DNA from 2 places in the Shewanella septentrionalis genome. Region 2 is predicted to be linked to the other one. Evidence: riboswitches for the same ligand, from Rfam matches in the RefSeq annotation. Region 2 holds a riboswitch; the other holds the start of a gene.
The links. A riboswitch is a leader RNA that binds a small molecule or an ion and turns the genes downstream of it on or off. The one in region 2 is predicted to bind lysine.
Positions count from the first base shown of each region.

Region 1 (5,690 bases), on a different contig from region 2:
CGATGCAAGCAAGAAATACCCTGTCGTAGTGCGAGTTTACGGTGGGCCGCACGCCCAGTTAGTGACTAATAGCTGGAGTGAGCAGGACTACTTTACCCAGTATCTGGTGCAACAAGGGTATGTGGTATTCCAGTTGGATAACCGCGGCAGCGCCCACAGAGGCACTCAGTTCGAGCAGGTGATTTACCGTCATTTGGGCGAAGCTGAAGTGAATGATCAAAAAGTGGGGGTGGATTATTTACGGAGTCTGCCCTTTGTCGATGCCGATAATGTGGCGATTTACGGCCACAGCTACGGTGGTTATATGGCCTTGATGAGTTTATTTAAGGCGCCGGATTACTTTAAAGCCGCGATTTCGGGCGCACCTGTGACCGACTGGCGCTTGTATGACACCCATTATACTGAGCGTTACTTAGGTCATCCCGAAGGTAATGAAAAGGGTTATGAAGCCAGCAGCGTGTTCCCATACGTGAAAAACTATCAAGCGGGTCTGTTGATGTATCACGGCATGGCTGACGATAACGTCTTGTTTGAAAACAGCACTCGAGTTTATAAAGCGCTGCAGGATGAAGGTAAATTATTCCAGATGATCGATTATCCGGGATCTAAACATTCGATGCGTGGCGAGAAAGTGCGTAATCACTTATACCGCTCACTGGCCGATTTCCTCGATAGGCAGTTGAAAAACGCTAAGTAGCGCGAGATAGAGAGCGGGCCTGCTTGCGTATGCTGCTATGCCTTACGTATACGTTGTAGGCTTGCTCCTTGTTTAGCTCTTATATCACTCGCTCTCATTAGCGCTGATAGGTTGAGCTTGTTTTATAATTATGCTGCTGTTTTATAAATATTTTTGTTTCTATTTTTGACATCGGCTTTGCCATCAACCTGACTCTTAACTCTGTAAGCGTCGCCTATTAATCTGATTCGCTAAATTTTAGACATAAAAAAAACCAGATCCTAGGATCTGGTTTTTTGTGAATTGATGCTTATCGAATCAATCCTGTTGCTAATGCGAGTGTCGCTTAGCGGGCAATTAGCCTTCTAAGTTACCGCAAAAGCGATAGCCTTCACCGTGAATAGTCGCGATGATTTCTGGCGTATCTGGCAAGCTTTCGAAATGCTTGCGGATACGACGGATAGTCACGTCTACAGTACGATCGTGTGGCTTAAGTTCACGGCCAGTCATTTTCATCAGTAGATCGGCACGAGTCAAAATTTTGCCTGGGTTTTCAACAAAGTGCAGCATAGCGCGGAATTCGCTACGTGGCAGTTTGTAAGATTCACCCTGTGGGCTCACTAATGAACGGCTGTTGATCTCTAAGCTCCAATCGTTGAAGCGATAGTATTCTACTGAGCTCTTTTCTTCGACTTCGGCACCAGCGCTGTTGACGCGAGTCAGAAGGTTACGAGCACGAATCGTCAATTCACGTGGGTTGAACGGCTTGGTAATATAATCGTCCGCGCCAATTTCAAGCCCAAGGATTTTGTCGACTTCGTTGTCACGACCTGTCAGGAAGATCAGACCGATGTTGTTGATTTCACGTAGTTCACGTGCCAACAACAGGCCATTCTTGCCTGGCAAGTTAATGTCCATAACGACCAAGTTAATTTTGTTTTCCTGCATAGCCTTATGCATTTCTGCGCCATCATTGGCCTCAGTTACCACATACCCTTCTGCCTCGAAAATACTTCTCAGCGTGTTACGGGTAACGGCTTCATCTTCAACGATCAGAATGTGCGGATTTTGCATATTATTTACCTAAATTTTAATCAGTTTATACTAACCAATAAGAGCAACTTACTTCGGGCTCTTATATTCATAAAAGCGTTGATACTTCCTTGAACTGCTTTGTGCTCAAAAGGAAAATCTTTAAGGTGACATCTATATCTGGATGTAGATTAAGTGCACGTTTAAGTGTAATACGAGAAAACGTAATCAGTACCAACTTCGATAAGCAATAGTTAGAATAAGTTCCTTAACTATTGTTTTTTTTAAATGTTTAAAAGACAAATCAAATGTAGAACACATTTTAAACAGATGCCCGGTCAGTTCACGTTACTTAAAGCGATATATGTAACAAACTGTATTGAACGATAAGCATCTTGCTCAATCTGTTTCAACTCACCAGTACGTACATTGTACTCGTTTTAGTCATTTGTTAACAAATGAAATGTTAACAAATTTTAGGTGAGTCGGGTTTTTTACCATGATATTTACTTTAGCTATTGATTAGTATAACTAATGTATTTGCGATTCCTGTGAGCCAGTTCACGCCTCTTTGGATTTTACAATCACTCTGCTACACTAGCCTGGGTTCATTTTTCGATTAGACTACCAATGGACAATACGACTCAAGATTTGTGGCAATGTTACCAAGCGCCGTTATTTTTGCTGACTCAAGCATTATCCTGTGATTTTTCCTTTGCTGTTATTACTGCTCATAATCCCGCTTCAAAGCTGCTTTCTCCCAGTCAAAACCGTTTACTCGATCGCCAACTTCTCCGTGAAATTGAATTACTCGGCAGTCCCTATCGTGCTTTAGTGGGCGCGGCGCCGGATTTATCCCACATGGAAAAAAGCTGGGCCGTGTTTATCGATAGAACGATGGCGTTGCAATTGGGGAAGAAATTTAATCAGTACGCGATTTATGTAGTCGAACAAGGGGAGGTGAGCTTAGTGCCTTGCACTTTGGCCGGACATGATGAAGTGTGTTTAGGCAAATTTAGTGATTATGTGCAGCTGGTATACGAGTTGCCCGATTTAAGCACTTAGTTGTTTTCAAAAGATTTTATTTAAATTATTCATTTGTTATGAAATTAGCATTGACTTCATTAGGGGTTTATTGCTACTTTTTTCGTCCCTTTCCCTAGGAAAGGAACAGAAGAGGAGCGTTAACTAGGTAGTCGGTCAGAGGAGCACAAACTCCAGCGATGACTGATGAGGGAGATTAACGCCGAGGCATAGATATGGTTGCTGCATGTTTATGTCGGTCGATCAGGCTGAATCCTGACGATTGTCACCTGTAATTGGTGGAGAGCTTCTGGTGACGATTGCTGTTTCCCTTCTTTTGGGGTGCGTTATCATTGAGCACCAGGCTCTTCGAACGAAGTCAGTTCGGAGTGTGATCATGTTAGTTAATCAATATCTTATTCAATCTGCATTTATTTGTTGCCCTACGTGTTTCACGGAGGTGCGCTAATGTCCCTCGTTGTCGCAAAATTTGGTGGCACCTCAGTCGCCGACTATAACGCTATGAATCGCTGTGCCGACATAGTGTTAGCCAATCCTCATTGCCGTTTAGTCGTGGTCAGCGCATCGAGTGGCGTGACTAATCTGTTAGTTGAATTGACGCAAGAATCCATCAACGACGATGGTCGATTACAGCGATTAAAACAAATTGCCCAAATTCAATATGCGATTTTAGATAAGCTCGGTCGTCCTAACGATGTGGCCGCCGCATTAGATAAATTATTGAGTCGCATGTCAGTATTGAGTGACGCGCTCGCATCACAACGCAGCAAAGCGACCATGGATGAGTTGTTGTCCCTCGGTGAGCAATGTTCTTCGGCGTTGTTTTCAGCAGTCATCCGCGAGAAAGGTGTTAACTCCAGCGCCTTCGATGTACGCCGAGTATTACGTACCGACAGCCACTTTGGCCGCGCGGAACCTCAGGTTGAGCAGATTGCGACTTTAGCTCGTGATTATCTTCAGCCACTATTAGCGGAACAAGTGATTGTCACACAAGGCTTTATCGGTGCCGATGAAGCAGGTCAAACGACCACATTAGGCCGCGGTGGTAGTGATTATTCTGCTGCGCTGTTAGCCGAAGCGCTACGCGCCTCAGCGGTCGAGATTTGGACCGATGTCGCAGGGATTTATACAACCGATCCTCGCCTTGCGCCCAATGCCTTTCCGATTGCCGAGATCAGCTTTAATGAAGCCGCCGAGATGGCGACCTTTGGTGCCAAGGTATTGCATCCTGCGACCATTCTTCCTGCCGTTCGTCAGCAAATTCAAGTGTTTGTGGGTTCAAGTAAAGAGCCTGAAAAGGGCGGGACTTGGATCCGTCATCAAGTGGAAGATGCGCCCGTATTCCGCGCTGTGGCTTTGCGCCGCGATCAAACGCTGTTAAATCTTCACAGCTTGCAAATGTTGCATGCACAGGGCTTTTTAGCGGAAACCTTTGCGACATTGGTGCGACATAAGATCAGTGTGGATTTAATTACCACCTCAGAAGTGAACGTGTCTCTAACCCTCGATAAAACTGGCTCAGATTCAAGTGGCCAAGGTTTGTTGAGTGAGGCATTGTTGCAAGAATTATCACAGCATTGCCGGGTGCGCGTCGAAGATGGATTAGCCTTAGTGGCGATTATCGGTAACCGCATTGCGACCACGCCGGGTATTTGTCGCCGTGTGTTTGAAGTGTTAGAACCACACAATGTGCGGATGATTTGCCAAGGCGCCAGCCCACATAATCTGTGTGTGTTAGTGGCAGAATCGGAAGCGGCGCAAGTGGTGAAATCGCTGCATCAAAATCTGTTCGAAGGCGCTTAATATGCTGCCGACAACATCGTCTCTGCAAATTGGCGAGCTTGCCGCAGGGCAAGCGCTTACCTTGCCTATTTACCATTTTAAGCCGAGCGACGATAAGGCGACTGGCCCCAAAGTGTATATTCAGGCCAATGTCCACGGCGCTGAAGTGCAAGGTAATGCGGTGATTTATCAGTTGATGAAGCAGCTCGAACTCTGTGACATCCGCGGTGAAATCACCTTAGTACCATTAGCCAATCCTCTTGGGATCAACCAAAAAAGTGGTGAGTTTACCCTCGGCCGATTTGACCCTATTACGGGGGCGAACTGGAATCGTGAGTACTTGAATCATGCTATCGATTTGCCGACTTGGTATAGCGAACATGCTAAGCTGAGTGATAACGAGCTGATCCAAGCTTATCGCAGTACTTTGGTTGAAGCCTGTCAGCAAAAATTACGGCATGAATGGGGCATTACTACTGGCCATAGGCTTGCGGTTAATCTGCAGATTATGGCCCACGGCGCGGATATAGTGCTCGATCTACACACGGGGCCTAAATCCTGTAAGCATTTGTATTGTCCTGAATATGACTTAGCTGCCGCGCAGTTTTTGTTGATCCCTTATACGCTTGTTATCCCCAACACCTTTGGTGGTGCTATGGATGAGGCGGCGTTTTGTCCTTGGTGGCAATTAAGTGATTTTGCAAAAGCGCAGGGGCGAGATTTAGCCGTTGCTGTGTCAGCGTTAACCTTAGAATTGGCGAGCCAAGAGCGCGTCTGTCTTGAGGATGCGTTGGTTGATGCCCAAGGGATTTTGGCGTATTTAAGCCACCGCGGCGTGATCGCTGAAACCGTTGACCCCGCTAAAATGCAGCGCTTTGGTTGTTACCTTAAAGACTATAAAAAGTATCACGCACCAAGTTCAGGGTTAGTGGAATACCTCGCTCCAGTGGGTGAACCACTGGCTGCGGGACAGCCCTTAGTAAATTTACTGCGAATGGATTTATACGGTACGGCAGATGAGCTAAAGACGGTCAGTTTGCCGCAGGACTGCGTGCCGATTTTGCACTTTGCTTCGGCATCTGTGCACCAAGGGACAGAGCTTTATAAAGTCATGACTCATGTGTTTGAGTTGCCGACGACATAATCGCCCGCTTAG
Region 1 is NZ_JAMTCC010000035.1:45,504-51,193, reverse strand. It holds gene NE536_RS17865 (S9 family peptidase) at 1-697, shown strand, start outside; gene arcA (two-component system response regulator ArcA) at 1,034-1,750, opposite strand; gene NE536_RS17855 (DUF3293 domain-containing protein) at 2,339-2,773, shown strand; lysine riboswitch at 2,875-3,049, shown strand; gene lysC (lysine-sensitive aspartokinase 3) at 3,200-4,555, shown strand; gene NE536_RS17845 (succinylglutamate desuccinylase/aspartoacylase family protein) at 4,557-5,678, shown strand.
Region 1: another riboswitch for lysine. It lies ahead of lysC (lysine-sensitive aspartokinase 3); the one in region 2 lies ahead of NE536_RS00240 (Na+/H+ antiporter NhaC family protein).

Region 2 (5,690 bases):
TGGGCGGCCCATCCCAAAGTGTTGGCCAACTACGCTAAACACTATGAAACCGGCAAACCCATTCCCGATGAACTACTGCAAAAACTGTTGAAATCCGGCAGCTTTAACCAAGGTTTCGACACACTGGAATACATGGCCGCCGCATTAGTGGATATGGAGTGGCATTCATTAAGCCCAGATGCACCACTGCAAGATGTGGCCACCTTTGAAGCCAATGCCCTGAGAAAGCACGGCTTAAATATCAGCGCCGTACCGCCGCGTTATAAGTCGACCTATTTTGCCCATGCCTTCCCCGGCGGTTACTCGGCAAGTTATTACGCGTATATGTGGAGTGAGATTTTAGCGGCGGATGCCTTTGCCTATGTTCAAACCCAAGGCGGGCTCAATCGTGAAATCGGCATGAAGTACCGCAAAACCATTCGTGAAGTGGGCAATAGCATAGCGCCAATGGAAGCCTACAAAAACTTCCGTGGACAAGAGCCAACGACACAAGGATTGCTAAAACGCCGCGGGCTAGATAGCAATATTTAAATTAATGCTAACAAGCTAATTTCACTCAATTGAATGCCTTTAGGCGATAAATCTTCAGCCAACAATTTGTTGGCTGTTTTTTTAGTTCTTCTTATCACCGCTATGTTTAAGACCAATCACCTTAAATATCTAACCAATTCAGAGCATCAGTGACATTTGAATCCAAGACGCACTGACTTAAATGGCCATATCCCTTTAAGTCAATGCAACACGTAAAGAGTGTGCCTGCAAGGCAAATAAAGAGCGGATTAAAAGCAATTTATACCTTAATAATCATATAGATACTAAAAATTATTGGTATAACGCAACCCGATTACGTCCCGCTGCTTTGGCAGCATACATAGCCTCATCTGCAAATTGAAATAATCGCTGTGCATCCGTTATCTGCTGTGGATAAGTGACAGCCACCCCAACGCTAACAGTGATCGTAAACTCACGCTCTATAAAACGAAAAACACTCGCAGACAAGTTTTGGCGAATCGTTTCAGCTAACGCCAACGCTTTTTCCTCAGTTGCATTAGGCAATAGAATCACAAACTCTTCACCGCCATAGCGTGCAACCTTTATATTATCCTCGATTAATCTATTTAAAATGAGACCAATTTGGCTTAAACAATGATCACCTGTCAAATGTCCATAAGAGTCATTGATCATTTTAAAATGGTCAATATCGACAAGAAGTAAGCCATAGCTTTGACGAGACTCTACTGCCTGCTGGATCTCTTGTTCAAAAATCTGATTGAAACTACGCTGATTCATTAAACCCGTTAAGTCATCGGTACGAGCCAATTCGGCGAGCTTAGCCGAGTAGTTTTTTAACAAATACGCCTGATGAAACAAAGACCAATATTCCCTATGGTGCATCATAGCGATCCTATAAACAGGTACTGTAGAGGCCCATAGCAAACAGGCAATATACACATTATCACTCCCCTGTTTGGTAAAATAAGCAATCGAAATGGGCAAAATATAGCTAATGAGGTAAATGCGTAATTGCACTTTATCGATACAGAGACTCAGGCTAATAAAGGCATATAAAATGCCAAAAATAACCATAATGAAATGACCCATAGACTCAAACTCTGGATGGTAGACAATAAAAGCAGTCACTCCACTCCAAGTGGCACTATTGGCTAACAATCCCACATAAAGCCCTAAACGATTGGTATGCGGATCTTTCTTAGATTTCACATAAAAATCATATACAAAACTCAAACGAATTACGCCAGATGACGCCAGATGACGCCAAGAATGCAAAACATACCCACATCAATTCCCAAGGAATAATATTGCCTAATAGCACATTGTAAGGAATAACAATACAGCTCCAGCAGGCAACATAAATGAGGGCACCAGTAAACATGCGCCAAGTGATATCCCGATTGAACTCAATAAGTGCATCCTGCTGGTAGTCATCATGATTTTTAGGTCGCACACTTATCCTTTACTATTCATAACCCGTTTCATTATAGATGAAAAAAGGCACAAACCTTAGCTTGTGCCTTAATGCTTATGCATTCGCAATGTTACAAAACTCTAGATTCAAAATACTGGTATTGCGCCTACATGTTTAAAATAAAAATAGTCGTAACTTACGTGTTAAACACTTTTAGACTTAATTTTCAGCACAATAACACTGAGCACAAATACTAGCGCACACGCGACTAAACCCGCGGAGACTGATTCAGTAAATCCAAGTACCACATAACCCGTTAAGCTAATAAACGCCGCAATCAATGCATACGGTAGCTGAGTGACCACATGGTCGATATGGTGACAACTCGCGCCCGTAGACGACAAAATCGTGGTATCGGAAATCGGTGAACAGTGATCGCCAAATACCGCGCCCGCCAGCACAGAGGCAAGCATAGGTAACATCATGCCAGTGTGACTTCCCATCGCCATATCCGCAGCAATCGGCAACATGATACCGAACGTGCCCCAGCTAGTACCGGTTGAGAACGCAGTAATACCCGCTAACACAAACATAAGCGCTGGCAAAAACGCGAACGGAATATTGCCCGTCGCGAGACTCGCCATAAACTTACCAGTTTCGAGCTGGCCAATCACGCCTGCGATAGTCCAAGCAAATAACAGGATATAAATCGCTGGCAGCATAGAGCGAGCGCCCTGCACTATGCCTTTGACTATCATTGATTTCTCAACGCCTTGGACTAAATTCAATATCAGCGAAATCGCTAAACCGATTAATGCACCAAAGAAAAGGGATGAACTGACATCGGTTTTCTCAAACGCTGAAATAATATTAAATTCAATCCCTTCAGCGGCAAGTACTTGAGCGCCACTGTTGATCATAAAATACAGGGTCGCAAATACCAGCACAGTAATTGGCAGGAATAAGCCTAAGATCTTACCGGTTTCGGCTTCGGGTAAATCCGCATTCGCCCCTGGCGGTAATCCCTTTGACTCATCGTATAAATTACCACGTTGGGCATTGAGTTCATGCTCGCGCATTGGCCCAACATCTAATCCCATAAAAACTACGAAAAGTAATAATAACAAAGAGAAGATTGCGTAGAAATTCATTGGGATCATTTGAATAAAAATACTCAAATGACCCGTATCAGCAAAACCGTGGGCCGTTAATATTCCACCAATAAGCGCAATAATATAGGCGCCCCAACTTGATACAGGAGAAATAACGCACACAGGAGCGGCAGTCGAATCTAATAAATAAGCTAACTTAGCGCGGGAAATATAATAACGGTCGGTAACAGGTCTAGCGACCGAACCTACGACTAAGCTATTGAAATAGTCGTCAATAAAAACCACACAACCTAAAAACATGGTTAATAGTTTAGCGTCACGTTTATTACGTATATGTAAACGCGCCCAATCGGCAAAAGCCCGCGCGCTGCCACTGACGGTAATTAACGCTGTGATCATTCCCAGTACAATTAAGAAACCGAGAATATATAAGTTCCACGAATTAAGGCCTTCGCCCGTCCAAAAAAGTCCTTTAACGCCATTAAATACAAATTCACCCGTCGCTACAGGTGAAAATTGATTGAGCAATAAAGCACCAATTAAAATACCTAACCCCAAAGAAAGCAGTACACGGCGAGTTAAGATCGCCAACACAATAGCCACCGCAGGCGGCAGCAAGGAAAGTGCCGAATCGGCATAATTCATAACAGTCATTGATTATTATCTTCGTTAAATACGAATGGAGGGCGACTGAACTGGTGGGGAAAGGCAATAGATACCCAAGGTCACCTGTCCTATCAGTAGCGCTCCATAGTAACTATTTCCAACATCCGTATCGGAAAATACTATGGCAGTGTTGCACCTATTAAGTGCAACCCCAGCAGTTGATCGTGATAAATCGAACCACTTCGGCACCAAATCCTTTCGCAATCGATCAACGGAATCACCCTACTGATCACTACTAATATTTGGCGCGCCTCTACTTCTAAGAACGCCCGTACGCGGGCGTGAGGCACATAAAAACATAAGCGGCTTAGCAGATGCTACCGCAAAGCCACTTAATGTGACCCAGATCACAGATTAAATCAACCGAGACTTGTGATCAGCTCAGGAACCGCCTCAAATAAGTCCGCAACTAAGCCATAATCGGCAACTTGGAAAATAGGCGCTTCAGCGTCTTTGTTGATAGCAACGATAACTTTCGCGTCTTTCATGCCCGCTAAATGTTGAATCGCGCCAGAAATACCCACGGCAATATAGAGATTAGGCGCCACAATCTTACCAGTTTGACCCACTTGTAAATCGTTAGGCACAAAACCCGCGTCAACGGCTGCGCGTGATGCGCCAACCGCAGCACCGAGCTTGTCAGCAAGCTGCTCTAACATGCCGAAGTTTTCACCACTACCCATTCCGCGGCCGCCAGATACGATAATGCCAGCATTACCTAATTCTGGACGAGCAGATACCGTCAAAGATTGAGAAACAAACTGAGTTCTCGCTTCAAACACTTTATCGAGTGTCGTCACAGCCGCGCTGTTACCTTCTGGTGCAGCATCAAAGGCACTGGCGCGCACTGTCATCACTTTGATGGCATCATGGCTTTGCACTGTCGCTAAGGCGTTACCCGCATACACAGGGCGCACAAAAGTATCCGCACTGACGACGGTAATGACTTCAGAGATTTGCGCAACATCTAATAATGCAGCCACACGCGGAAGCGTGTCCTTACCTAAGCTCGAAGCAGAAGCCAGAATGTGGCCATAGTTTGGCGCTAAGTCCACCAGCAATTTGGCAAAATTTTCCGCTAAATGCGCTTCATACACGCTGGCATCGGCAACGAGCACTTGGCTAACGCCTTGTAGCGCTTGTGCAGCTTGGACAACCGCGCCACATTGGTGACCCGCAACCAATACGTGCACTTCATCGCCAATAGCGCGGGCGGCAGTGACGATTTTTGCCGTATCGAGTTTCAGTGCGGCATTATCATGTTCAGCTAATACTAAAATGGCCATTTAGATCACCTTCGCTTCATTTTTTAACTTTTCAACTAGCTCAGCTACCGACGCTACCATGATGCCTGCTTTACGTTCTGCTGGCGGAGTGACCTTCACAACCGTTTGGTGACTCTTTAATGTCACGCCTAAGTCGGCCACAGTAAAGACTTCTAATGGCTTACGCTTGGCTTTCATAATGTTAGGCAGTGAAGCATAACGAGGTTCGTTCAAACGTAGATCGGCAGTCACAACTGCAGGCAGCGGCATAAGTAAGGTTTGCATACCACCGTCAACTTCGCGAGCGACTTGCACAGAATGACCTTCTAATTTGATCTCAGAAGCAAAGGTCGCCTGTGGCATATCCATCAGCGCCGCGAACATTTGACCAGTTTGATTGTTATCGCCATCGATAGATTGCTTACCAAAAATCACCAGTTCAGCTTGTTCTTTGTCTTGTACCGCTTTGAGCAATTTGGCGATAGATACTGGCACCAGTTCGTCTTCAGTATCGATATGGATCGCACGGTCTGCACCTAATGCGAGCGCAGTACGCAATTGTTCTTGAACGGCTTTATTACCAATACTGACAACAACCACTTCAGTAGCGCTACCCGCTTCTTTTAAACGAACCGCTTCTTCTACTGCGATTTCACAAAAAGGGTTCAACGCCATTTTCAGGTTTGCGGTGTCAACACTTGTATTGTCAGCTTTGACCCT
Region 2 is NZ_JAMTCC010000001.1:50,278-55,967, forward strand. It holds gene NE536_RS00230 (M3 family metallopeptidase) at 1-531, shown strand, start outside; gene NE536_RS22900 (GGDEF domain-containing protein) at 823-1,722, opposite strand; gene NE536_RS00240 (Na+/H+ antiporter NhaC family protein) at 2,131-3,693, opposite strand; lysine riboswitch at 3,773-3,969, opposite strand; gene NE536_RS00245 (electron transfer flavoprotein subunit alpha/FixB family protein) at 4,065-4,991, opposite strand; gene NE536_RS00250 (electron transfer flavoprotein subunit beta/FixA family protein) at 4,992-5,690, opposite strand, start outside.